One region of the Agrobacterium radiobacter genome, then DNA from elsewhere that is predicted to be linked to it. Evidence: riboswitches for the same ligand, from Rfam matches in the RefSeq annotation. Region 1 holds a riboswitch; each other region holds the start of a gene.
What was found. A riboswitch is a leader RNA that binds a small molecule or an ion and turns the genes downstream of it on or off. The one in region 1 is predicted to bind cobalamin.
Positions count from the first base shown of each region.

Region 1 (5,760 bases):
CGCTCCTATGGCGGGCAGATGATGGAGGCGCGCTTCATGGGTGAAGGCGGGAGGGCGACGCTTGTTGCGGAGGATATTCGCAGGGCGCTGCGACTGGCGCGGGTGGCCGATCTGCTGTTGATCGGCCTGTTCGGACTTCTGGCGATCCTTATCGCGCTATAGCCAGCAGACGGTCGAGGTCGAGGTGCTGCTCCATATGGACCGCAAGATGATCGAGAACAGTCTCCACCTGCGCATCATAGTTCAGGTCCGCGCCCTGCCCGCCGAGACGCTCCAGCCATGCGCCGCGTTGGCGATCATCCGCGAAAAGACCGTGAATATAGGTGCCGAAGACGCGGCCAGAGGCCGAGATGGCGCCATCATTATGCCCATCGAGCGTCGAGAACGGCAGATGGTCCGTCATGCCTGTGGTTTCGCCGACATGCATTTCGTAGCCGGATAAATCTATGCCGTCGAAACTCGTGCCGCGAACGGAAATGAGCCGCTTGTCGCCCGTCAGAACCGTGTCGACATCCAGCAGGCCCATTCCCTCGACCGTCGCTGGCGATCCTTCGATACCGTCAGGATCGGCAACTGTTTTTCCAAGCATCTGGTATCCGCCGCAGAGGCCCAGAACATAGCCGCCGCGTCTTACATGCGCCTTGATATCAATGTCCAGGCCAGCATTCTTCAGCACGGCAAGGTCGGCGATAGTGGATTTCGAACCGCACAGCAGGATCAGACGGCAATCGGTAGGAATTGTCTCGCCCGGCCGCACGCGGATCAGTTCGACATCGGGTTCCATGTCCAGGGGATCGAGATCATCGAAATTGGAAATATGCGGCAGGATCGGCACGGCAATGCGGATCTTCGCGCCAGGTTTCCGCTCAGCCGGGCCGGAAAGCCCGAGAGCATCCTCCGCCGGCAATTGTGCGGCGTCGGCAAAATGCGGCAGAAGCCCGATGGAGGCCCAGCCGGTCTTTTCCGCAATTATCCGCATGCCGTCCGAAAACAGGGCCGGATCACCGCGAAAGCGGTTGACGATAAAACCTTCGATCATCGCCGCGTCTTCAGCTTCGAGCACGGCTTTGGTACCGACGAGGCTGGCGATGACGCCGCCCCGGTCGATATCGCCGATCAGGATCACAGGCGCGTCCGCAGCTCTCGCAAATCCCATATTGGCGATGTCATTGGCACGCAGGTTGATTTCGGACGCGCTGCCCGCCCCTTCCACCAGCACCAGATCGGCCTGCTGTTTCAGGAGCTCGAAGCTTTCCAGCACGCGCGGCATCAGTCCGGCCTTCATGTGCTGGTAATCGGCCGCTTTGGCATTGCCGGCGATCTTGCCCTGCACGACCACCTGTGCGCCGGTTTCGCTCTGCGGCTTCAGGAGCACCGGGTTCATGTGCACGGAAAGCGGCACGCCCGCCGCCCGCGCCTGCAGCGCCTGCGCGCGGCCGATCTCGCCGCCATCGGCGGTCACGGCCGCATTGTTCGACATGTTCTGCGGCTTGAACGGCATGACGGACAGGCCGCGCCTGACGAAGGCCCGTGCAAGGCCGGCCACCATCAGCGATTTGCCGACATCCGAGCCGGTTCCCTGAAACATCAGCACGCGTGCAGCCATGTCAGAATTCTATCCCCGCCTGCGCCTTCACGCCCGCCTTGAAATGATGTTTGACGAGGGTCATTTCCGTCACCATGTCGGCGGCGTCGATGAGCGGTTGCTTGGCGTTGCGGCCGGTAACGATGACATGCAGATCGGGCCTGCGGCTGGAAAGCGTTTCCACCACCTCCTCCAGCGGCAGGTAATCGTAGCGGAGTGCGATGTTCAGCTCATCGAGGATCAGCAGGCCGATGGTTTCGTCGGCCATCAGGATCTTGGCTTCTTCCCAGGCCTTTGCCGCCGCTGCGACATCGCGTTTCAGATCCTGCGTGTCCCAGGTGAACCCCTCGCCCATGGTGCGCCAGGCAACCTTGTCGCCGAACAAGGTCAGCGCCTGCTGTTCTCCTGTCGACCATGCACCCTTGATGAATTGCACCACGCCGACCCTGCGTCCAGTGCCGAGCATGCGCAGGGCAAGGCCGAAAGCGGCGGTGGATTTGCCCTTGCCCGGGCCGGTATTAATCATCAGCAGACCTTTTTCGATGGTCTTTTCCGCAACTTCGGCATCCTGCACCGTCTTGCGGTTGACCATTTTCTGCCGGTGGCGTTCGGCTTCGCTGTCGCTGATGTCGCGTGTCATTGCATTTTCCTTTTCATCCAGCTGTGCGAGATCCGGTGCCCCCGCCATTCGGAGCGGCGACTATACCCAATTTGCCGCACCCGGCAATGTGCCGCCGCAGGGCCCGCAGCATTGACCCTCACGTCCGTTCAGCCTAAGGGTAACGGACTGACGGTCTTTTCCCGGCAACGGGAGAAGCTAAGAGGGAACACGGTTCCAACCCGATTACCGGGTCATTCCGTGGCTGCCCCCGCAACTGTAAGCGGTAAGCCCGCACCGTAAAGCCACTGGACCCTTGAAGATGGTTCGGGAAGGCGGTGTCAGGGTGTAAAGCCGCGAGCCAGGAGACCTGCCGTTTCAGGAAAAACGTCTGCCGGGCGGGGTGCTCCGGTCAGTCGGTTAGATCGAACATCCGGTTTGCGCTTGCCCGCATGCCGTTTTCGACATCCGCACCCCGAGATTTTTTGCAAGGCGCGGGAAACGATACGGTTTGGATATTTCAGCGACATATTCTTCTACGAGTGGAAACATGCAGGACGAAACGGCGTCCGGCGTGACCGTCTTCATTTGCAGAAGCTGTCGCGATGAAGCCGACGCCAATGCCGAACCGCGCCCCGGTTCGCGTCTCGCCGATGCCGTCATGGCAAAGGCGGAGGAAACGGGTGTCACCGTTCGTTCCGTCAACTGTCTTGCCAATTGCAAGCGCGGCCTCAGCGCCGTGCTGCGCAGCGCCAATGGCTGGTCCTATGTATTCGGCGGGCTGACGACCGGTGATGCGGAAGATTTGTTGACCGGCGCGCGGCTGCTGGCCGCCGCCCCCGATGGTCTGATGCCCTGGCGCGGCCGCCCCGAACCATTAAAGCGCGGCATGGTGGCGCGCATTCCCCCATTCGATTTTACCGAGGAGAGATCATGAGCACCCTTCTGGACCGCGTTCCCTGCACCATCGTTACCGGTTTTCTGGGGGCCGGCAAAACCACGCTGCTGCGCGGTCTTCTCGAAAAGCTTGACGGCAAGCGGCTGGCGATCATCGTCAATGAATTCGGCGATATCGGCATCGATGGCGAGATTCTGAAAGGCTGCGGCATTGAAAGCTGCCCGGAAGAAAACATCGTCGAACTGGCCAATGGCTGCATCTGCTGTACGGTGGCGGATGATTTCCAGCCCGCCATCGAACAGATTCTGAGCCGCCAGCCGAAGGTGGAGCATATCCTCATCGAGACCTCGGGCCTTGCCTTGCCGAAGCCCTTGGTGCAGGCCTTCCAGTGGCCGGCCATCAAGAGCCGTGTGACGGTGGATGCCGTCGTGGCCGTGGTGGATGGCGCTGCCCTCGCCGAAGGGCAGGTGGCGCATGACATGGAAGCGCTCGCCGCTCAGCGGGCCAATGACGAGGCGCTCGATCATGATGACCCGGTTGAAGAGGTTTTCGAGGATCAGGTCGCCTGCGCCGATCTTATTGTGCTGACCAAGGCCGATCTTCTTGACGATGCCGGCCTGGACAAGGCCAAGGCGCATATTCTCGAACATCTGCCGAAGGCAGCAAAGATCGTCGTGGCCTCCAATGGCGCTATCGATCCCGCCGTGCTGATCGGTCTTGGCCTTGCGGTGGAAGAGGATATCGAAAACCGCCGCACCCACCATGATGGCGAGCTTGACCACGAGCATGACGATTTCGACAGCTTCGTCATCGATTTGCCGGCCGTCACCGACCCGGAAGCGCTGGCTATCCGTATCGCCGAGACGGCTGCTGCGGAAAATGTCCTGCGGATCAAGGGCTTCATCGAAGTTTCCGCAAAGCCGATGCGCCTGCAGGTGCAGGCTGTCGGCAGCCGCGTCAACCACTATTACGACCGGCCCTGGGCCGCGGGTGAAGAACGCCGCAGCCGTCTCGTCGTCATCGGTGAAAAGGGCCTCAATCGCGAGAAGATCGAGCAGATGCTGGCCGCCTGACGATGCATATTCTCGCCACCACATCCTCGTCTCTGGACGACCTGATAGAGCCGGTTGATCTCAACCAGCCCCGGTCGGATGTGGTGATGCTATCGTTTTCGGCAAGCGATCTGGCCGGGCTGGAACAGGCTTGGCGGCGAACCGAGAGTACACTACCCTCCCTGTCCGCCGCCAACCTGTCCGAGCTTCGGCACCCGATGTCGGTCGATCTGTGGATTGAAAAGACGGCGGAACACGCCAAGGTTATTCTTATCCGGATTCTCGGCGGTGCAGAACGCTGGCGCTACGGTGTCGATCAGCTTTCCATTCTGGCGCGCAGGCGCGGAATAAGGCTGCTGCTCCTGCCGGGAGAATGCAGCGACCGAGATGAAAAGCTTGAAGCGGCATCAACCGTCGATCGGCGGATCTTGGCCTCTGCCCTCTCCTTCTTCCGCGAGGGTGGGCAGGAGAATATGGGCCGGCTTGCCGGTGGTCTTACCTCCCTTGCAAATGGTGAGACATGGCCGGATATCGAGGCTGAACCGCTGCCGAAAGCCGGTTTCTACCGACCCGGCAGGGGCGTCATGGATCGGGCGGAAGCCTGCGAGGGTTTTCCCGCCGGTGCGCCCCTTTTGCCGATCCTCTTTTACCGCTCCATGCTTCTGGCGGCAGATGCTGCACCTGTGGATGCGCTCTTCGAAGCGCTCTCGCAGCGCGGTTTTGCACCCTTGCCGATTTTTGTCAGCGGCCTGAAGGATTGCGAGGCGATCCGTTTCCTCGAAACGGTGCTGCCAGATCTCAAACCCGCCGCCATCATTGCCGCCACCGCCTTCGCCAGCCAGACGGATGACGAGGGTAAAACACTGTTCGACCGGCTCGGCGTGCCGGTGTTTCAGGTAGTGATGGCGACGACGCGACGGGACGGCTGGGCGGAAAATGCGCGCGGTCTCAATCCCTCCGATCTTGCCATGCATGTCGTTCTGCCGGAACTGGATGGCCGGATTCTTGCCGGTGCGATCTCGTTCAAACAGGCGCGAATGGATGGTGGCGCGAGTTTGCTCAATGTACCCGAGGCCGATCGCGTCGAGCAGGTGGCAAATCGCATCGCCGCTTTCCTGCGGCTGCGGCATGCCGCTCCACGGGATCGCCGGATCGTCATTCTGATGCCGGATTATCCCGGTGCGGCGCCCGGGCGAACCGGTTATGCCGTCGGTCTTGATGTGCCGCAAAGCGTTCTCGAAATGCTGCGCGATCTCGCTGGCGCAGGTTATGCGGTCGAGGATATTCCTAAAACCGCGCGGGCGTTGCTCGACCGCGTCGAAAAGCAGGAAGCGACGATTGGTCTTTCCGTCTATGAGAGCTTTTTTTCCACCCTGCCACCTATAGCTGCCGCATCCGTAAATGCGACATGGGGCGCAGCAACCGACGACGACGCATTGGTTGATGGTGCATTCCGGTTTCGTGTCGCCCGTTTCGGCGAAGTATTCGTGGCGCTCGCGCCCGACCGGGGCCGCAACGAGGATCGCCGGGTGGATTACCACGACCCTGCCCTGCCGCCGCGTCACGCGTTAGTCGCTTTCGGTGCATGGATGCAGCGGGTCGCAGATGCGCATGCCATCGTGCATGT
Region 1 is NZ_JBEGHX010000001.1:2,492,542-2,498,301, reverse strand. It holds gene cbiB (adenosylcobinamide-phosphate synthase CbiB) at 1-162, shown strand, start outside; gene MRBLRC7O_RS12300 (cobyric acid synthase) at 149-1,606, opposite strand; gene cobO (cob(I)yrinic acid a,c-diamide adenosyltransferase) at 1,608-2,225, opposite strand; cobalamin riboswitch at 2,360-2,575, shown strand; gene MRBLRC7O_RS12290 (DUF1636 family protein) at 2,734-3,120, shown strand; gene cobW (cobalamin biosynthesis protein CobW) at 3,117-4,154, shown strand; gene cobN (cobaltochelatase subunit CobN) at 4,157-5,760, shown strand, end outside.

Region 2 (5,760 bases), on a different contig from region 1:
CATGATTGCCGAAACCGAGATCAGCACCGCATAGACCCACCGCACCGGGATACCGAGTGAAGCGGCGGCTTGACCGCCGAAGGCAAAGGCATCCAGCGCCCGGGCATACCAGAGACACACAGCAAGACCCGCAAGGCTGACCGGCAGCGCCAGCCAGACATCCGGCCAGCGCACGCCCGAGAGGTTGCCGAGCAGCCAGAACATAATGCCGCGCGCCTGTTCCGCATTGGCGGATTTGGTGACGATGAAAGAGGTCATGGCGTTGAACAGCTGCGACCCGGCCACCCCCGCCAGAATGATGGCGCTGTTGCCATGTCCCGCCCGCACCGCGAGAAGGCTGACCAGAGAAAAGGCCACAAAAGCACCGATGAGCGCGCCGGCCGGCATCGTCAGGAAACCCGCGCCAAAACCCAGAAGCGCGACAGCGACGGCACCGGTGGAGGCGCCGGCGGAAATGCCGAGAATATAGGGATCGGCAAGCGGGTTGCGCAGAAGCGATTGCAGCACCGCCCCGGCGAGCGCCAGCGAAGCCCCGCAGCAGGCGGCGACAACGGCGCGGCTGAGGCGATAACTCCAGACAATGCCCTCATCCAGCGGCTCCAACGGATAACCCGCATGGAAGACACGGTTGGCGATAGTTTTCGCCACGACGTCAAAAGGAATGGCGGTCTCGCCGATGGCCGCTCCAGCCATCAGCGCGACGAGCAGCAGGGCGAGCGCGGCGAAAGCCAGTCCCACCCTGCCGAAATGGACGGAAAGACCGTTCACTTGGCGAGGCCGGCAGCCGAAATCGCTTCAGCCAGCGTTTCGATGCCTTCAATGGTGCGAATGGTCGGGTTCATCGCCTGCGCATCCATCTCGAAGACATGACCTTCCTTGACGGCGGGCATGATGCTGGCCACGGGATCGCTGGCGAGGAACTTCAGCTTGACGGCGACATCGTCAGCCGGGAAGCGACGGCGGTCCATCTTGCCGGCGACGATGACGGAGGGATTTGCCTTGGCGATGGTTTCCCAGCCGACGGTCGGCCATTCCTCATCGCTTTCGATGACATTCTTTAAGCCCAGCGCGGACATGATGTAACCGGGCGCGCCGTTGCGGCCAGCCACATAGGGGTCGATATCCAGCTCGGCGCTGGAGAACCAGAAGACGGCCGAAAGCTTGCCATTTGCCAAGGCGATCTTGGCGCGGGCGGCTTCCTCACGCTTTTTCAGGTCGGCAACGACTTCCTCGCCGCGATCCTGCACGTTGAAGATTTTGGCGAGATCGCGGATTTCCTGATAGATCAGATCCATGGTGAAGCCGGTGTTGCGCACGCCGTCGCCACCGCCGGAATTATCCTTGCCGATGCAATCGGCAGGCGAGGTATAGACGGGAATGCCGAGTTCGGCGAATTGCGCCGGCGTTCCGACGACGCCTTCAGGGCCGATCTGCCACTGGAACTGGGTCGTTACGAGGTCGGGTCTCTTGCCGACAACCGCCTCAAAGCTCGGATCATTATCGGCCAGTCGCTCGACCTTGGCATTGGCCTCCTCGTAGCCCTTCAGAACCGGGCCGATCCACAGCGCCGTGCCGACCACCTTGTCAGCAACCCCGAGCAGATAAAGAACCTCGGTCGTGCTCTGGCCGACGGATACGGTGCGGGCGGGAGCCTGTTTGAAGGTGATCTCCTGACCGCAGCTGTTGATCGTCAGGGGGTAAGTGGTTTCGGCAGCGTTAGCGTTGGCAAGAGGCAAAACCGCAAACGCGGCGGCCAGAAAGCCGGCATGGACCGGCAGGCGTCTAGAATGAAACATGTGTTCTCCAGTCGAAAGTAAAACTTATTCCAGAGCAGCAGGCGTCAGAACGCGCAGCAACAGCGGGACGTCTTGTACGGAGAACGACGACGGGACGCAAACCAAATGTTATGAAATAACATTACAATCTCCTCCTCCGGGCTTCCCCGCCCGTAACGATGGTTCATATTTTGACGGCAGGTCTCCTGGCTCACGGATTTGCGTCACTCATCTGCCTTCCCGCATTCCAGAGAATACAGTGGCATGACGCCTTGAAGCGTCACTGGGATGAACGACAATCCGCTTACAGTTGCGGGGGCAGCCACGGCATTGGGCGAAAAAGATCGCCCGCACCATGTTCCCTATTAATCCCTTCGCCTTTCGGCTGCAGGAACCGTCGCTTTCTCACATAAGGGGCAACGGGCGGGGCGTCAATTGCGATAGTGCCGCACCTCAGCACAAAGACGGGCCAGCCAGGGCGAAAATCATTGCGGAACCAGAGCCAGCCGGTTGCGGCACGTTTTTCGACATGGTGGTAAGCGTTTCGATCACCACCAGGCCGGATTGCGTCAGAAAGTCGGTCAGAAGACCACTGTCACGCACGGCATCGAGACGGACGAGCTGATCGTCCAGATCGGAAAAATGCCGCCTGACCAGCGCAATGGCCTGCGTTTCCTCACCCGCAACGACCGGGCCGACAATATGGCCCCGTCCCGCTGCGCGCCGCAATGCAAAGGCCACGAGACGATCCGCCTCGAACAGGCCATAACCCTTATTTTCCCGCAGGAGACGCTGCAGGACGCGCTGGCGCGAGACACCGAAAGCCGCCTGATCCAGATCCGCAACAGCGGACAAATGGTCCCCCGAAAGCGGCTCGATCCTCTGTTTTCTTCCGAGCGTCGGCATCTCGGCAGGGCAGCGCGCCCTGCCACGAAGGAGATGTACTTTTTCCGCATCTCCGGCAAAACCCAGCCGGGCAAAAAGCCGCCGTGACGCTTCCGTAGCGTTCAGCCGCAGTGCAGCGTCAGGGTAATCTGCCATGAGTTGCCGCACCAACCATGGTGCGACGCCCTGTCCCTGCAAACGGGGGGAAACGATGACCATGCCGACCGTTGCGAAACCTTCATCATAAGGAAACAGCATGGCGGTTGCGACAACGCGGTCGATTTCGTCAAGCGCGGCAAGGCCGATGCCACATTGACGCAGGAAACACCATTCATTCGCGTGGTATCGCCATCCGACAGCCATGGAGAGGGCATGCAGATGATCGGCCTCCACATCGGCGATATCCACGGTTCGCAACTCGAAACTATCGACCTTGAGCAGCTCCATGACAAACGGCTCTCATTCCCTCCGGCGCGGAACCTTGATCCCGGCAGCCCAGCCCACGACATCCGAAGATAACCAGCCTTGCCGGCAGGAATTTTCCGAAAGCGCTGGAAAGACACAACAATCTACCGAAAACACCCCTATTTCAGCAGATAAACGCCGCCGGCCACTCTAAGCTTTTCGACGTTGAAGCGGCGGAGACAGCCATGAACGCAATCGAAATTCTGGAGCGTCTTGTCGGCTTCCCATCGGTCGTCGGAACCGCCAATGGCGATATCGCCGGGTGGATCGCCGATTATCTGGATAGTCACGGCGCGAAAGTATCGCTGCTTGCCGGTCCCGAGGGCGACCGCGCCAATCTCTTCGCCAGCTTCGGGCCGACAGATACCAGCGGATACATCCTGTCCGGCCATATGGATGTGGTGCCTGCCGGTGAGCCGGAATGGTCCTCCGATCCCTTCACCCTGAGAGCGGAAGGCGAGCGTCTTTACGGACGCGGAACCACCGACATGAAGGGATTTCTGGCCACGGTTCTCGCCGCGGCACCGGCATTTTCGCGCATGGCGCTGAATCGCCCCATTCATATTGCCTTTTCCTATGACGAAGAGGCGGGCTGCCGCGGCGTCCCGCACCTCATTGCCCGATTGCCGGAACTATGCGCAAAACCGGCGGGCGCGATCATCGGCGAACCGAGCAATCTGCGTGCCGTGCGCGCCCACAAGGGCAAGGCCGCTGCACGCATCACCATTCGCGGCCGCTCCGGCCATTCCTCGCGGCCGGATCAGGGCGTGAACGCCATCCATTTGATCACCGGCATCATGGCGAAGGCTGTCGAGACCGCACAGGCCCTGACGCAAGGCCCCTTCGAGGCGACATTCGAGCCACCCTATTCCTCCCTGCAGATCGGCACGGTGAAAGGCGGACAGGCGATCAACATCATTCCCGATCTCTGCGCCATCGAACTGGAAGCACGAGCAATTGCCGGTGTGTCGCCGCTCGCCCTGCTCCAGCCGGTGCGTGACGGCGTCGAAGCGCTCGCCGCTGAGGGCATCGACATAGAATGGGCACCGATGAGCGATTATCCGGCGATGTCCCTCGCCGCCGATGCGCCGCTCGTGAAGCTTCTGGAGGAATTAACCGGCGCGCCCTGCATCGCCGCCGTCAGCTACGGCACGGAGGCCGGGCTTTTTCAGGCGGCCGGCATCGACGCCATCATCTGTGGTCCGGGCGATATCGGCCGCGCCCACAAGCCGGACGAATTCATAACGGCCGGCGAACTTTCGGCCTGCCAGTCAATGCTGGAAACACTGGCGAACCGCTGCACGGTTTAAACCTTCGGAACCACGGATATCAGATGACGTTTTTCTTCAATTCCGACGCGAAGCGCGGCGAGATTTTCCGGCAGGCCCTGGCCCGCGACTTGCCGGAGCTGCCCTTCTCGATGGATGCCGACAGCGTTGATGCCGATGCGGTTCGATACCTCATCACCTGGACCGTGCCTGATGATATCGGCCGCTACCGCAATCTCGAAATCCTGTTTTCCATCGGTGCGGGTGTCGATCAGTTCCACATCGATGCGGTCCCTGCGCATGTGAAGGTCGTGCGCATGGTGGATGAAGGCATCATCCGCATGATGCAGGAATATGTAAGCCTTGGCGTGCTGGCGCTTCACCGCAACCTGCCGGTCTATTTAAAACAGCAGCGCCAGCAACTCTGGAAGGCTTTGCCGCAACGTCAGGCGGAAGAGTGCCGCGTGGGCGTTCTCGGCCTCGGCATGCTGGGTGTTGCGGCGCTGGAGCGGCTGAAACCCTTCGGTTTTCCGCTTTCTGGCTGGAGTCGTTCCCCGCGCGCGATCGACGGCGTCACCTGCCATCACGGCGAAGCCGGATTGGCCGCCATCCTCTCGACAAGCGATATTCTCGTATGCCTGCTGCCGCTGACCGAAGAGACCGTGGGACTTCTGAACGGCGAACGTCTGGCAATGCTTCCGGAAGGCGCTGGCCTCGTTCACGCCGGGCGCGGCAGGCAGCTCGACCACGACGCCCTCATCGATGCGCTGGATAATGGCGGGCTCTCGGGCGCGGTGATCGACGTCACCGAACCCGAACCTCTGCCGGAAGAGCATCGTTTCTGGACCCATCCGAAAATTCTTCTGACGCCGCATATCGCCAGCGTCACCCAGCCGCATTCGGCAGCACGCACCGTTGTCGAAAACATCAAACGATACCAGTCCGGCCTCGAGCCGCTCGGCCTCGTCGACCGCAACCGCGGATATTGATCATACCGTTCCAGGAAAGGACACCCATGCCGCTTCTCAAGACCATCGACACCCATCCCGCCTTCGAACCGAAAGCTTCCAAGGCCCTGCCGGAACGCCTCATCTCCGGCGATCCGTCCTTCAAAACCTGGCCGCTGGACGAAGCCCGCAACGGCACCGTCCACACCGGCATCTGGGAAGCGACGCCGGGCGAAAGCCGTTCGATCAAGGGCGAAACCTTCGAATTCTGCCATATTCTCGAAGGCGTCATCGAAATCACGCCGGAAGGCGGCGCACCGCTGCGTTATACGGCGGGCGACAGTTTCGTCATGAAGCCGGGCTTCGTCGGCGTATGGAAAACCATTGAAACCGTCCGCAAGATCTATGTTACGGTGAACG
Region 2 is NZ_JBEGHX010000002.1:544,254-550,013, forward strand. It holds gene MRBLRC7O_RS16400 (FecCD family ABC transporter permease) at 1-768, opposite strand, end outside; gene MRBLRC7O_RS16405 (ABC transporter substrate-binding protein) at 765-1,796, opposite strand; cobalamin riboswitch at 1,955-2,189, opposite strand; gene MRBLRC7O_RS16410 (GNAT family N-acetyltransferase) at 2,229-3,107, opposite strand; gene argE (acetylornithine deacetylase) at 3,311-4,435, shown strand; gene MRBLRC7O_RS16420 (2-hydroxyacid dehydrogenase) at 4,459-5,382, shown strand; gene MRBLRC7O_RS16425 (cupin domain-containing protein) at 5,409-5,760, shown strand, end outside.
Region 2: it holds a riboswitch for cobalamin, as region 1 does, so the genes downstream of both, MRBLRC7O_RS16405 (ABC transporter substrate-binding protein) here and MRBLRC7O_RS12290 (DUF1636 family protein) in region 1, are expected to answer to the same signal.

Region 3 (5,760 bases), 110 kb from region 1:
CCCCTTCCGCCTTGCGAGCCAGGTGGTGAACCCGCAATAGGCTTTGCGGGTTCCTGCTGACATCAGGGTTTCAGAAATCCCAGTCTTCATCTTCAGTCGCGACCGCCTTGCCGATGACATAGGACGAGCCGGAACCGGAGAAAAAGTCGTGGTTCTCGTCGGCATTGGGTGAGAGTGCCGACAGGATCGCTGGATTGACCCGGCAGGCCTCGGCGGGAAACAGCGCCTCGTAACCCAGATTCATAAGGGCCTTGTTGGCGTTGTAATGCAGGAACTGCTTGACATCCTCGGTCAGGCCAACGCCGTCATAGAGGTCTTCGGTATATTTCGCCTCGTTGTCATAAAGCTCGAGCAGGAGATCGAAGGCGAAGTCCTTGATTTCCTGTCTCTCCTTTTCGCCGAGGCGCTCCACCGCCCGCTGGAACTTGTAGCCGATATAATAGCCATGCACGGCCTCGTCGCGGATGATGAGGCGGATCAAATCCGCCGTATTGGTAAGCTTGGCGCGGCTTGACCAGAACATCGGCAGGTAGAAGCCGGAATAGAACAGAAAGCTTTCCAGGAAAACGCTGGCGATCTTCTTTTTCAGCGGATCGCCGCTGTCATATTCGCGCATGATCAGCGCGGATTTGCGTTGCAGGAACTCGTTTTCCTCAGACCAGCGATAGGCATCGTCGACATCAGGCGTGGAGCATAGCGTCGAGAAGATCGAGGAATAGGAGCGGGCGTGCACGGCCTCCATGAAGGAAATGTTGGAGAGCACGGCCTCCTCATGCGGCGTGGCCGAATCCGCCATCAGCCGCACGGCGCCGACGCCGTTCTGGATGGTGTCGAGCAATGTCAGCCCGGTGAAGACACGGATGGTCAGTTTCTGTTCTTCCGGCTTCAGCGTTCCCCAGGAGGGAATGTCGTTGGAGAGCGGCACTTTTTCCGGAAGCCAGAAATTCGAGGTCAGGCGGTTCCAGACTTCGAGATCCTTGTCGTCCTCGATGCGGTTCCAGTTGACCGCGCGAATGCGGGACGCGGGTTTTACGGCGATGTTCATTGTCTTGTCCCTCAATTCAGAGCGTGCAGGAAACGCAGCCCTGAACCTGCGTGCCTTCCAGCGCCATCTGGCGCAAACGGATGTAGTAGATCGTCTTGATGCCCTTCTTCCAGGCGTAGATCTGCGCCCGGTTGATATCGCGCGTCGTTGCCGTATCGCGGAAGAACAGCGTCAGAGACAGGCCCTGATCGACATGCTGGGTGGCCGCCGCATAGGTGTCGATGATCTTCTCAGGACCGATCTCATAGGCATCCTGATAATATTCGAGATTGTCGTTCGAGAGATAGGAAGCCGGGTAATAAACGCGGCCGATCTTGCCTTCCTTGCGGATTTCGATCTTCGAGACGATTGGATGAATGGAAGACGTCGAGTGGTTGATATAGGAGATCGAACCTGTCGGCGGCACAGCTTGTAGGTTCTGGTTATAAAGACCTGATGCCATGACGTCCTGCCTCAGCGCCTTCCAGTCCTCCTGCGTCGGAATGGCAATGCCGGCCTTTTCGAACAGTTCCTTCACCTTTTCGGTCGCGGGCAACCATTCCCGGTCGGTATATTTGTCGAAATAGTCGCCCGAGGCATATTTCGAATTTTCAAAGCCCTTGAAGCTCTGGCCTCTTTCCACCGCCAGCCGGTTGCTAGCGCGGATGGCATGATAGGTCACGGTGTAGAAATAGATATTGGTGAAATCGACGCCCTCTTCGGAACCGTAGAAGATGCGTTCGCGCGCCAGATAGCCGTGCAGGTTCATCTGGCCGAGCCCGATGGCGTGGCTCGCATCATTGCCCTTTTCCACCGAGGGGACGGAGGAAATGTGGCTCATATCAGACACTGCTGTCAGCGCCCGGATGGAGGTCTCGATGGTCTTGCCGAAATCGTCCGAATCCATTGCAGCGGCAATGTTGAGCGAACCGAGATTGCAGGAAATATCCTTGCCCATATGGCTGTAGGACAGATCGGCATTGAATTCGCTCGCTTCGCTGACCTGCAGGATTTCCGAGCAGAGATTGCTCATGCTGATGCGGCCGGCGATCTGATTGGCGCGGTTCACCGTGTCCTCGAACATGATGTAGGGGTAACCGCTCTCGAACTGGATTTCGGCGATCACCTGAAAGAATTCGCGCGCCTTGATCTTCTTCTTGCGGATGCGGCTGTCGGCGACCATTTCGTGATATTTTTCGCTGACCGAAATCTCGGTCAACGGCACGCCATAGACCCGCTCCACATCATAGGGCGAAAACAGATACATGTCCTCGTTGTTGCGGGCGAGTTCGAAGGTGATGTCGGGGATCACCACGCCGAGCGACAGCGTCTTGATGCGAATTTTTTCGTCGGCGTTTTCGCGCTTGGTATCAAGGAAGCGCATGATGTCAGGGTGATGGGCATGCAGATAGACCGCGCCAGCACCCTGGCGTGCGCCAAGCTGGTTGGCATATGAAAAAGAATCTTCCAGCAGCTTCATGACAGGAATGACGCCGGAGGACTGGTTTTCGATCTGTTTGATCGGCGCTCCGAATTCGCGAATATTGGTCAAGGACAGCGCCACGCCGCCGCCGCGCTTGGAAAGCTGCAAGGCCGAATTGATGGAGCGGCCGATGCTTTCCATATTGTCTTCCACCCGCAGCAGAAAACACGAGACCAGCTCGCCGCGGCTCTTTTTGCCGGCATTGAGGAATGTCGGGGTGGCCGGCTGGAAGCGGCCTGAAATGATTTCATCGACCAGATTGCGGGCAAGTTGCTCATCACCACGCGCAAGGGCCAGCGCCACCATGCAGACGCGATCCTCATAACGCTCCAGATAACGTTTTCCGTCGAAGGTCTTCAGCGTATAGGAGGTGTAATATTTGAAGGCGCCGAGAAAGGTCGGAAAACGGAATTTCCGGGCATAGGCCTCGTCATAGAGGTCACGAACAAAATTGAAGGAATACTGGTCCAGCACCTCCTGCTCGTAATATCCCTCCGTCACCAGATAATCGAGCTTTTCCCTGAGGTTATGGAAAAATACCGTGTTCTGGTTGACGTGCTGGAGGAAATATTGCCGGGCGGCCAGCCGATCCTTGTCGAGCTGGATCTTCCCGTTCTCGTCGTAAAGGTTCAGCATCGCGTTCAGCGCGTGATAGTCCAGCCCCGCATCAAGCGGTTTCTGGCTTGCGGCTGCCGGCTGTTTGGCGTCCTTGCGCAGCGCGCTCGAGGTCAGCGTGTCCAAAATCGTTCCAATCCATGTTTGACGTTGGCGACGTCTTCTTCCGTGCCGAGAAGCTCGAAGCGATAGAGAAACGGCACCGCGCATTTGCGCGAGACGATATCTCCGGCGGATGCGAAAGCGGTGCCAAAATTCGTGTTTCCCGCCGCGATGACGCCGCGAATGAGATTTCGGTTGGAGGGCTCGTTCAAAAACCGGATGACCGGCTTAGGCACGGCCCCTTTGGTGCCGCCGCCCCCATAGGTGGGGGTGACCAGCACATAGGGTTCCGACACATGAGGCACGTCGTCCTCAGCGCCGAGCGGCAGGCGAAACAAACGCCGCCCCAGTTTCAGAAGGAAACGATGGGTGTTTTCAGAGCGGCTGGAATAATAGACGATCAGGCCCATCACCTTACCGCCTCAGCTGATCGAGCCGATCATATCCGGCCGGAAACCCGCCCAATGGCGTTCGCCGGCGACGACCACGGGAACCTGCATGTAACCAAGACCCCGGACGTGATCGAGCGCATCCGCATCTTCGGAGATATCGATGATCTCATAGGGAACACCAATGCGGTCGAGCGCACGATAGGTGGCGGTGCACTGGACGCAGGCGGGTTTGCTGTAAACGGTGACGGTCATGATTTCCTCTCTCGAAGCCGATTTCGGACACGGCTCAACATTGCCGATTACAATCGCAATCGGGTGGCGGTGGATCTGTCATTCAGGTGAGGCGCGTAGCCCAAGCAACTCTTCGCATTTTCGGATGGAAACCGGGCTCCGGTTTTCCCAAAATGCTGCAAGCCGCACAAAATCACTCTCTACGCCGACGAGCGCAGCAACTTAAAGAAATGCACTGGCATGACTTCACCCCGAAGCTTGTTCTGGAGGGGGCAGAAAAGGGCGCACGCAAATCATTTGCGTCAACACCTTCCTCCGGACACCCCGCCCGTGGACGTTTGCGCTCAAGGCAGGTCTCCTGACTTGCGGGTCACAACATCTATTCCGGCCTTCCCGGAGCTTTTGGCTCCAGTGACCCAAATCGGAACGATGCTCGCCGCTTACAGTTGCGGGGGCAGTTTCGGCCTTGTTCCGCCATGATGGCGTTACGCACCGAATTCCCGTCTTAGCTCCCAACCCTTGCGAATCGGAAGAACCTTGAACACCACATATAGTATATGAGGAAATTTTCACGTCAATGAATAGACACACAAAAGCCCCACCCTGTGGATCAAAAAGATTCAACACATGGTCAACAAAGGCTTAACGGCAAACGCGCTTTGCCGGTAAAGAACTGGAAAGCGTTAATCTATTCCCAGATATCGATGTGAATATCGGCTGGACGGGCGTTTTCGATCACCCTTTTTCCGTTGGGAAGATCGTTTACGAAAAGCTTGGCATGGATCTGAGCGGCATCGAGACCATAACCCTGCCATCTGTTCCGCAGCCTCTCTTCCAGCACGGCGACGGACGGGCCCACGAAGATGGTGAGGTCAAAGCTCTCGGAGAGGTTTGTCCAGGGCGCTTCGTTCAGCAGCAGATAGTTGCCTTCGGCAAGGATAAGGCGTGTTTCCGGCGCGATCGCCCGGGCGGACGCAATGGCAATCTCCCGGGAGCGGTCGAAAACCGGAACAAGCACCTCCTGCCCGCCCTTGCGGACAGCGGACACGATATCAAGGAAGCCGCGCACATCGAAAGTTTCAGGTGCGCCTTTTCGCGGCAGCAGGCCCCGTTCCTCAAGAATGCCATTGTCCATATGGAAGCCATCCATGGGCAGGACGGCAGCCGTTTCGCCTCGCGCGCACAAGGCCTCGCAAAGAGCATCCGCCAGCGTGGATTTGCCGGCCCCAGGGGGACCGGCAATGGCTATGATGAAACGGGATTGACCCTCTGCCCGCCGAAGAACGTCTTCGACGATCGTCTCAAGCTTCAGCGTCATGCGGCAAGCGTTTCCTTCGGCGCTTCCTTGGCGCCGGTCATGAAGGCGACGGCGTCGGACATGGAATAGTCCTTCGGATTGATGACGCACAGGCGCTTACCGAGCCGGTGGATATGGATGCGATCCGCAACCTCGAAAACATGCGGCATGTTATGCGAGATCAGGACAATCGGCAGACCGCGGGAGCGCACATCCAGAATAAGCTCGAGAACGCGACGGCTTTCCTTGACGCCGAGTGCCGCCGTCGGCTCGTCGAGGATGACGACCTTGGAGCCAAAGGCTGCCGCACGCGCCACCGCCACGCCCTGGCGCTGACCGCCGGAGAGGGTTTCCACCGCCTGATTGATGTTCTGGATCGTCATCAGGCCGAGTTCCGACAGTTTTTCGCGGGCGAATTTTTCCATGGCCGGGCGGTCGAGCGCCCGGAACAGGCTGCCCTGAATGCCGGGCTTGCGGATTTCACGGCCGAGAAACATATTGTCAGCTATGGACAATGCGGGAGACAGCGCAAGGTTCTGATAGACGGTTTCGATGCCCGCCTTGCGCGCCTCGATCGGCGAGCGGAACTGCACCGGCTTGCCTTCCAGCCTGATCT
Region 3 is NZ_JBEGHX010000001.1:2,597,731-2,603,490, reverse strand. It holds gene MRBLRC7O_RS12780 (alpha/beta hydrolase) at 1-40, shown strand, start outside; gene nrdF (class 1b ribonucleoside-diphosphate reductase subunit beta) at 71-1,045, opposite strand; gene nrdE (class 1b ribonucleoside-diphosphate reductase subunit alpha) at 1,062-3,248, opposite strand; gene nrdI (class Ib ribonucleoside-diphosphate reductase assembly flavoprotein NrdI) at 3,236-3,634, opposite strand; gene nrdH (glutaredoxin-like protein NrdH) at 3,647-3,868, opposite strand; cobalamin riboswitch at 4,179-4,402, opposite strand; gene MRBLRC7O_RS12755 (nucleoside triphosphate hydrolase) at 4,536-5,165, opposite strand; gene MRBLRC7O_RS12750 (ATP-binding cassette domain-containing protein) at 5,162-5,760, opposite strand, start outside.
Region 3: it holds a riboswitch for cobalamin, as region 1 does, so the genes downstream of both, nrdH (glutaredoxin-like protein NrdH) here and MRBLRC7O_RS12290 (DUF1636 family protein) in region 1, are expected to answer to the same signal.

Region 4 (5,760 bases), 2.0 Mb from region 1:
AACAGTCTCGACGCCTTGCGCATTGCCGTTTTTCCCGGTTGCTTCGCCACGCAACTGACACAACGCTGTCAGTTGGTCTTTCCTATAAATGGAGAAACACATTGAGAAACATGGGCTTTCCCGAATGTGTCATGAACCGTTTTGGGAGATACTGACATGAGTTACGCCGAAAATCTCTGGCTTTTCTTTCTGGTCCTGTTCGGCATCATCATTCTGCCGGGCATGGACATGCTGTTTGTGCTGGCAAGCGCGCTGACGGGCGGCAAAAGAACCGGCCTTTCCGCCGCAAGCGGCATGAGCGCCGGCGGCATCGTGCATTCGCTTTACGGCGCGTTGGGCGTCGGCATGCTCGCCGCCTGGATGCCGTCGCTGTTCCTGCCGCTTCTGGTCTTTGGCGCCGCCTATATGATCTGGATCGGCATCGGCCTGATGCGCAGCGCGATTGTCGTGAACGGCGACGAGGCCCAGGCGAGCGCTTCGGTCAGAAAAGCCTTCTGGCGGGCGGTGCTGACCTGCCTTTCCAATCCGAAGGCCTATCTGTTCATGATGGCGATCTATCCGCAATTTCTCAAACCCGCCTATGGCCCGATCTGGATGCAGGGGCTGGTGATGGGCGCGATGGTGGCGGTGACGCAGTTCACCGTCTACGGCGCGCTGGCGCTGACGGCGGATAAAAGCCGGGCATGGCTTGTTTCCTCGCCCGCCGCCACGATCTTCATCGGTCGCGCCGCCGGTTTCATGCTGATTGCCGCAGCGCTTCTCACGCTCTGGGAGGCCTTGTCTTAGGCTTCTGTTTTCACGATGGAATTCACCGCAATGTGACTTCTTTTCGCCATCCGGAAAGGGCATCCTCGCGCCGTTCCATCTAGCGCCCGGTGTCCCAGCCGGAATCAAGGAGAGTGTGCATGAAACTGAAAACCATCACGGCGGCCATGCTTTTCGGCTGTCTTTGCGCCGGAGCGGTCTACGCTGCCGGCGAAGTCGAAAAACGTGAAGGCATGATGAAGCAGATCGGCGGCGCCATGGGTTCACTCGCCGCCATCTCCAAGGGCGAGAAGCCCTTTGATGCTGATACCGTCAAGGCCGCCGTGACGACCATCGGCACCAATGCCAAGGCCTTCCCGGAGCAGTTCCCCGCCGGCACCGAGACCGGCAGCGCGGCTGCTCCCGCCATCTGGGAAAATTTCGAGGACTTCAAGGCCAAGGCCGCCAAGCTTGGCACGGATGCGGACATCGTTCTCGCCAATCTCCCCGGCGATCAGGCGGGCGTTGCCACCGCCATGAAGACGCTCGGGGCCGATTGCGGCACCTGCCACCAGACCTACCGTCTGAAGAAATAATCGAATGATTCTGGAAACGCCGCTTCCCGGCGGCGTTTTCTCACGCTCGAAAGGCATCTGACCGGGTCAGGTGAGAATGGGGAGAGGGGTATGTCCTCCATCTGGACGAAACTCGCTGGCGGGGCCGTGGTCGCGGCGATTGCCGGCTACGGCATATTCGCCTGGGTCACCGCGCCGGAACGTCAGGCGCCAAGCCATTGGGTCAGCCTTGGCGAACCGGATCTGGCCAATGGCGAAACGCTGTTCTGGGCGGGCGGCTGTGCAAGCTGTCATGCCGCACCCGATGCGAAGGGTGAGGCGCTGTTGACGCTTGCGGGCGGGCAGGCGCTGAAAAGCCCCTTCGGCACCTTTCATGTGCCCAATATTTCTTCCGATCCGCAGCATGGTATCGGCGGCTGGACGCTGGCGGAATTCGGCGATGCGATGACGCGTGGTGTGGGCAGGAACGGTGAGCACCTTTACCCGTCCTTTCCCTATGCCTCCTATGCCCGCATGACGCAGAAGGACATCAACGATCTCTTCGGTTATCTGAAAGCCCTGCCGGCCAGCCAGAACGATGCGCCGGATCACAAACTGCCGTTCCCGTTCAACCTGCGCATGGCGCTGGGCGGCTGGAAGTTCCTTTATTTCGACCCCTCCGCACCGCCGCGCGTCGAGCTTGCCAATGCCAATGCCGAATTGCTGCGCGGTCAATATCTGGTGGAAGGGCCGGGCCATTGCGGCGAGTGCCATACGCCGCGCAATGCGCTCGGCGGTTTCCTTGCCGATAAGTGGCTGGCTGGCGGCCCCAATCCGGAAGGCGAAGGCCGCATTCCTGACATTACCCCCGGCTCGCAAAGCATCGGAAGCTGGGCCAAGGTCGATATTGCGAGCTATCTGGAAACCGGCTTCACCCCGGAATTCGACAGCGTCGGCGGTTCCATGGTCAAGGTGCAGCAGAACATGGCGCATCTGACGGCGGATGACCGCGATGCGATCGCCGCCTATCTGAAGGCCATTCCGGCGCGGTAGGGTGCCCTGGGCGCATGCGCGCCCATTGACTCCCGCCGCCACCCATCGGATAACAATCCTGTGATGGTTCCTTCCGGGCGTTCCGGAAGGTGAAAAGGGAACACGATAGGGAGAAATCCTCATTCGTGGCTGCCCCCGCAACTGTGAGCGGAGAGCCTGAAACGAAGTGCCACTGGCAAGCCATTTTCCGGGAACCGAGGTTTCCAGGGAGGGCGATGCCGGGAAGGTGTTTCAGGTTTTGACCCGTAAGCCAGGAGACCTGCCATCACGGAAATGTCCATGCCGGCGGGGTGTCCGGAAGAGCGGAATTTCAGGGTGGCGAGATCAATGCCTCCCTGTGTCAGTCTCGTATCCCCGTGGTGAAGTGTATCGCATGCGGTCTTGCGGCTCCCGCCGTTCGGCCGTGTCTAAAGGCGCGGGGTCGCGCCGGGAGAGGGGTCACCATGTCCATCCAGCAGAATACGGCCAATTCAGCCGTTTCCGCAAAAACGGGCAGCTTCGCGCAATCGCTGACGGCGATCGTGCTTGGCCTGTTTGTTGTCGGTTTTGTCGGCTTTTCCCATGTGGAAGCCGTTCACAATGCCGCGCATGACACGCGTCATGCCAATGCCTTCCCCTGCCATTGAGGGGAAACGGCATGTCATCTTTTCGCAATATCGTCTTTACCGCGGTTCTCGTCGGCATTCTCGGCGGCTTTGCCGTGTCTGCCATGCAGGCTTTCGGCACCACGCCGCTCATCCTTCAGGCGGAAACCTATGAGAGCGCCGGTGGCGAGGCGCCTCACAGCCATGATGCGACGGCGCCCGGTGCTGCGGTTCCCGCCCATGAGCACAATGACGAGGCCTGGGTTCCGGCCGATGGCTTCGAGCGCACCGCCTATACTGTCGCCGCCAATGTCCTGACCGCCATCGGTTATGCGCTTGTCCTGACCGGCCTTATTTCGCTGCGCGGCACGAATGGCGGCTGGCGCGAAGGCCTTCTCTGGGGCGTTGCCGGTTTTGCCGCCGTCATGCTGGCCCCGATGATCGGCCTGCCGCCGGAACTGCCGGGCAGCCCGGCCGCCGCACTTGAGGCGCGGCAGATCTGGTGGCTCTCGACGGTTGCCGCAACCGCGGGCGGCATTGCGCTGATCGCATTCCGCCGCGAACCCTGGGCCATCGTTCTGGCGCTGGTGTTGATCGTCGCGCCGCATGTGGTGGGCGCACCCCTGCCGCCGGAAGGTGAACATGCGCTGGCGCCGCTGCCGCTGGAGCGTCAGTTCATCGTCGCCGCCACCATCACGAGCTTCGTTTTCTGGGCTTTGCTCGGAACATTGAGCGCGTTTTTCCTGAAGCGCTTCCAGCAGGCGTAAATCCATGCAGGACGCAGCGGAATGGAGTGAGGAACTCGATGCGCTGCGTTTTGCCGTTCCCGGTCACGGCGCTTTCTGCGCCGTGCACCGCCTTGCCTTCAAGGCGGTGCTGGGGCCGAGCCCTACAGAAGAGGGGGCTCTTGCCTTTTCCACGACCATGAGGTCGCCTTTGTGGCGGCGGCACTTGCCAAGATAAAACATGCAAATTCACCTGCCGGCCGTAGCCTGCATTTGAACAGCCGCGATATTCGCCGGGCGATTGCCGGGGAGGGCGGCGATCACGCAGCACGTGTTTGCCGGGTGCTGGATCAGCGATAATCATCGCTGTTCTCACCTCCGTCATCCCGGCCTCGAGCCGGGATCCAGCCAGCCCAAGTCCTTGGGCTGAGAGGAGTCTTTCCGCCGCGCAGACGCGCGTCGGCTGGATTCCGGCCCAAGGCGGGAATGACGGGGAGTAGAGGGAGTGCAAACAACCGAGACGGCTGCGCCTCAGCGATGCTCCGCCGCAAAAACCTGAAGTTCCGCCTCGGCTTCCGGACCAAAGAGGCCGAGGTGTTTCAGGATTTCCACCGCAAAACTCACCGGCGCGCTGCCGGCGGCCGTGATGATGCCGCGATCGCTGACTGCTTTCGGCTGGTCGCGATAAAGCGCCTCGCCGCTATAGACGGCATAGGCCTTGTGCGATGCCAGCGAATTGCCGGTATGGGCGACATCGTTCAGAACGCCCGTGCCGCCGAGCGCGCTCGCCGCCGCACAGATGCCGGCCACCAGCCGGTCCCTGTCGCGAAACCGGTGCACCAGCCCGCCAAGATCGACAGCCGTTCCCTTTTCCCAGCTGAGACCGCCGGGAATGACAAGCGCATCGATGCCAACAGGATCAAGCGCGTCATAGGATGTGTCAGGCGTTACATTCAGCCCGCCCATGGACGTTACCGGCCGGCCATCAGGCGTGGCATAGATGATTTCGACGCCGAGATAGCCGCGCGCTGCGGCAGCAAGCAGCGCCGGTTCCCAGTCAGCAAAATCCTGCGCGAGCGCAATGGCGATCCGTGTCATGGTCGTCTCCGTTGATGCCAATCAGGCAATTGACTGCATGTAGCGCATGCCGGTAACCGGCCGGGGCGCGAAATCCATGTTTTCGTAGAAGCGATGCGCCGCGACATTGCCTGTTGTGGCGCTGACGGAAAGATAGTCGCAGCCGAGACGCTTGGCGATATCGCGGGCGCGGGAAACCAGATGCTGACCGGTGCCATGGCCGCGATGGCCGTCACGCACGAAGAGATGATGCAGCTCAAGCCCGCGCCGGCCTTCCTGCGCCCTGTAGAGCGGCAGAAGCAGGGCGTAACCGATCAGCGCGCCATCGGCTTCGGCCACGAGGCCATGCACCCAGGGCAGCGGGCCGAACAGGTCGCGTTCCAGTTTCGCCGGCGTGATCGCCGCCGCATCGCCGTGGTAGGAGGCAAGCAGCGTGATCATCTCGTTGAGTTCGGGCAAGTCCGTCTTGCGTGCGCCACGAATGATGACGACGGGCGGTCTTTCGAGTGTAAGGGAGCTATCTTCGGTCATTTTTTCGGTCCTTTGGTCTTATCGGTGCCGTCAGGACGCTTGAGAAACAACAAAGCCGCCTGACGGCGGCTTGTTGACAACATGATCTGTCGAGCCGCCCTTAGAGGTAGGCCCAAAAGTACGAGCAGGAGATGGGTGCGCGTTCGTTGATCATGGAAAATGCAATGCGCCCGAATCCGTAATCTGTCAAGCCCGGTTTTCCGTTCAGTGCTCACCCTCGCACATGTCATGATTGGAAAGCGCGCGGATGACGTAACAATCCTCGATCGAATGGCCGTGGCAGTGGGAGACGATACGCTCCAGCTCATGCTCCAGCTTCTTGAGGCTGGCGATCTTTTCTCGCACATGGGCGAGATGTTCGGCAGCGATGCGGTCCGCGCCCTCGCATGGCATCTGCCGGTGCTGGCTAAGCGCGATCAGTTCGCGGATGGCGTCGATGTTCAGCCCGAGATCCCGCGCATGGCGGATGAAGGCCAGCCGGTCGAGGTCGGC
Region 4 is NZ_JBEGHX010000001.1:541,316-547,075, forward strand. It holds gene MRBLRC7O_RS02655 (helix-turn-helix transcriptional regulator) at 1-23, opposite strand, end outside; gene MRBLRC7O_RS02660 (LysE family translocator) at 157-786, shown strand; gene MRBLRC7O_RS02665 (c-type cytochrome) at 906-1,340, shown strand; gene MRBLRC7O_RS02670 (c-type cytochrome) at 1,431-2,351, shown strand; cobalamin riboswitch at 2,399-2,632, shown strand; gene MRBLRC7O_RS02675 (CbtB domain-containing protein) at 2,795-2,977, shown strand; gene MRBLRC7O_RS02680 (CbtA family protein) at 2,989-3,702, shown strand; partial or broken gene MRBLRC7O_RS02685 (hypothetical protein) at 3,707-4,020, shown strand; gene MRBLRC7O_RS02690 (type 1 glutamine amidotransferase family protein) at 4,192-4,758, opposite strand; gene MRBLRC7O_RS02695 (GNAT family N-acetyltransferase) at 4,780-5,268, opposite strand; gene MRBLRC7O_RS02700 (MerR family transcriptional regulator) at 5,473-5,760, opposite strand, start outside.
Region 4: it holds a riboswitch for cobalamin, as region 1 does, so the genes downstream of both, MRBLRC7O_RS02675 (CbtB domain-containing protein) here and MRBLRC7O_RS12290 (DUF1636 family protein) in region 1, are expected to answer to the same signal.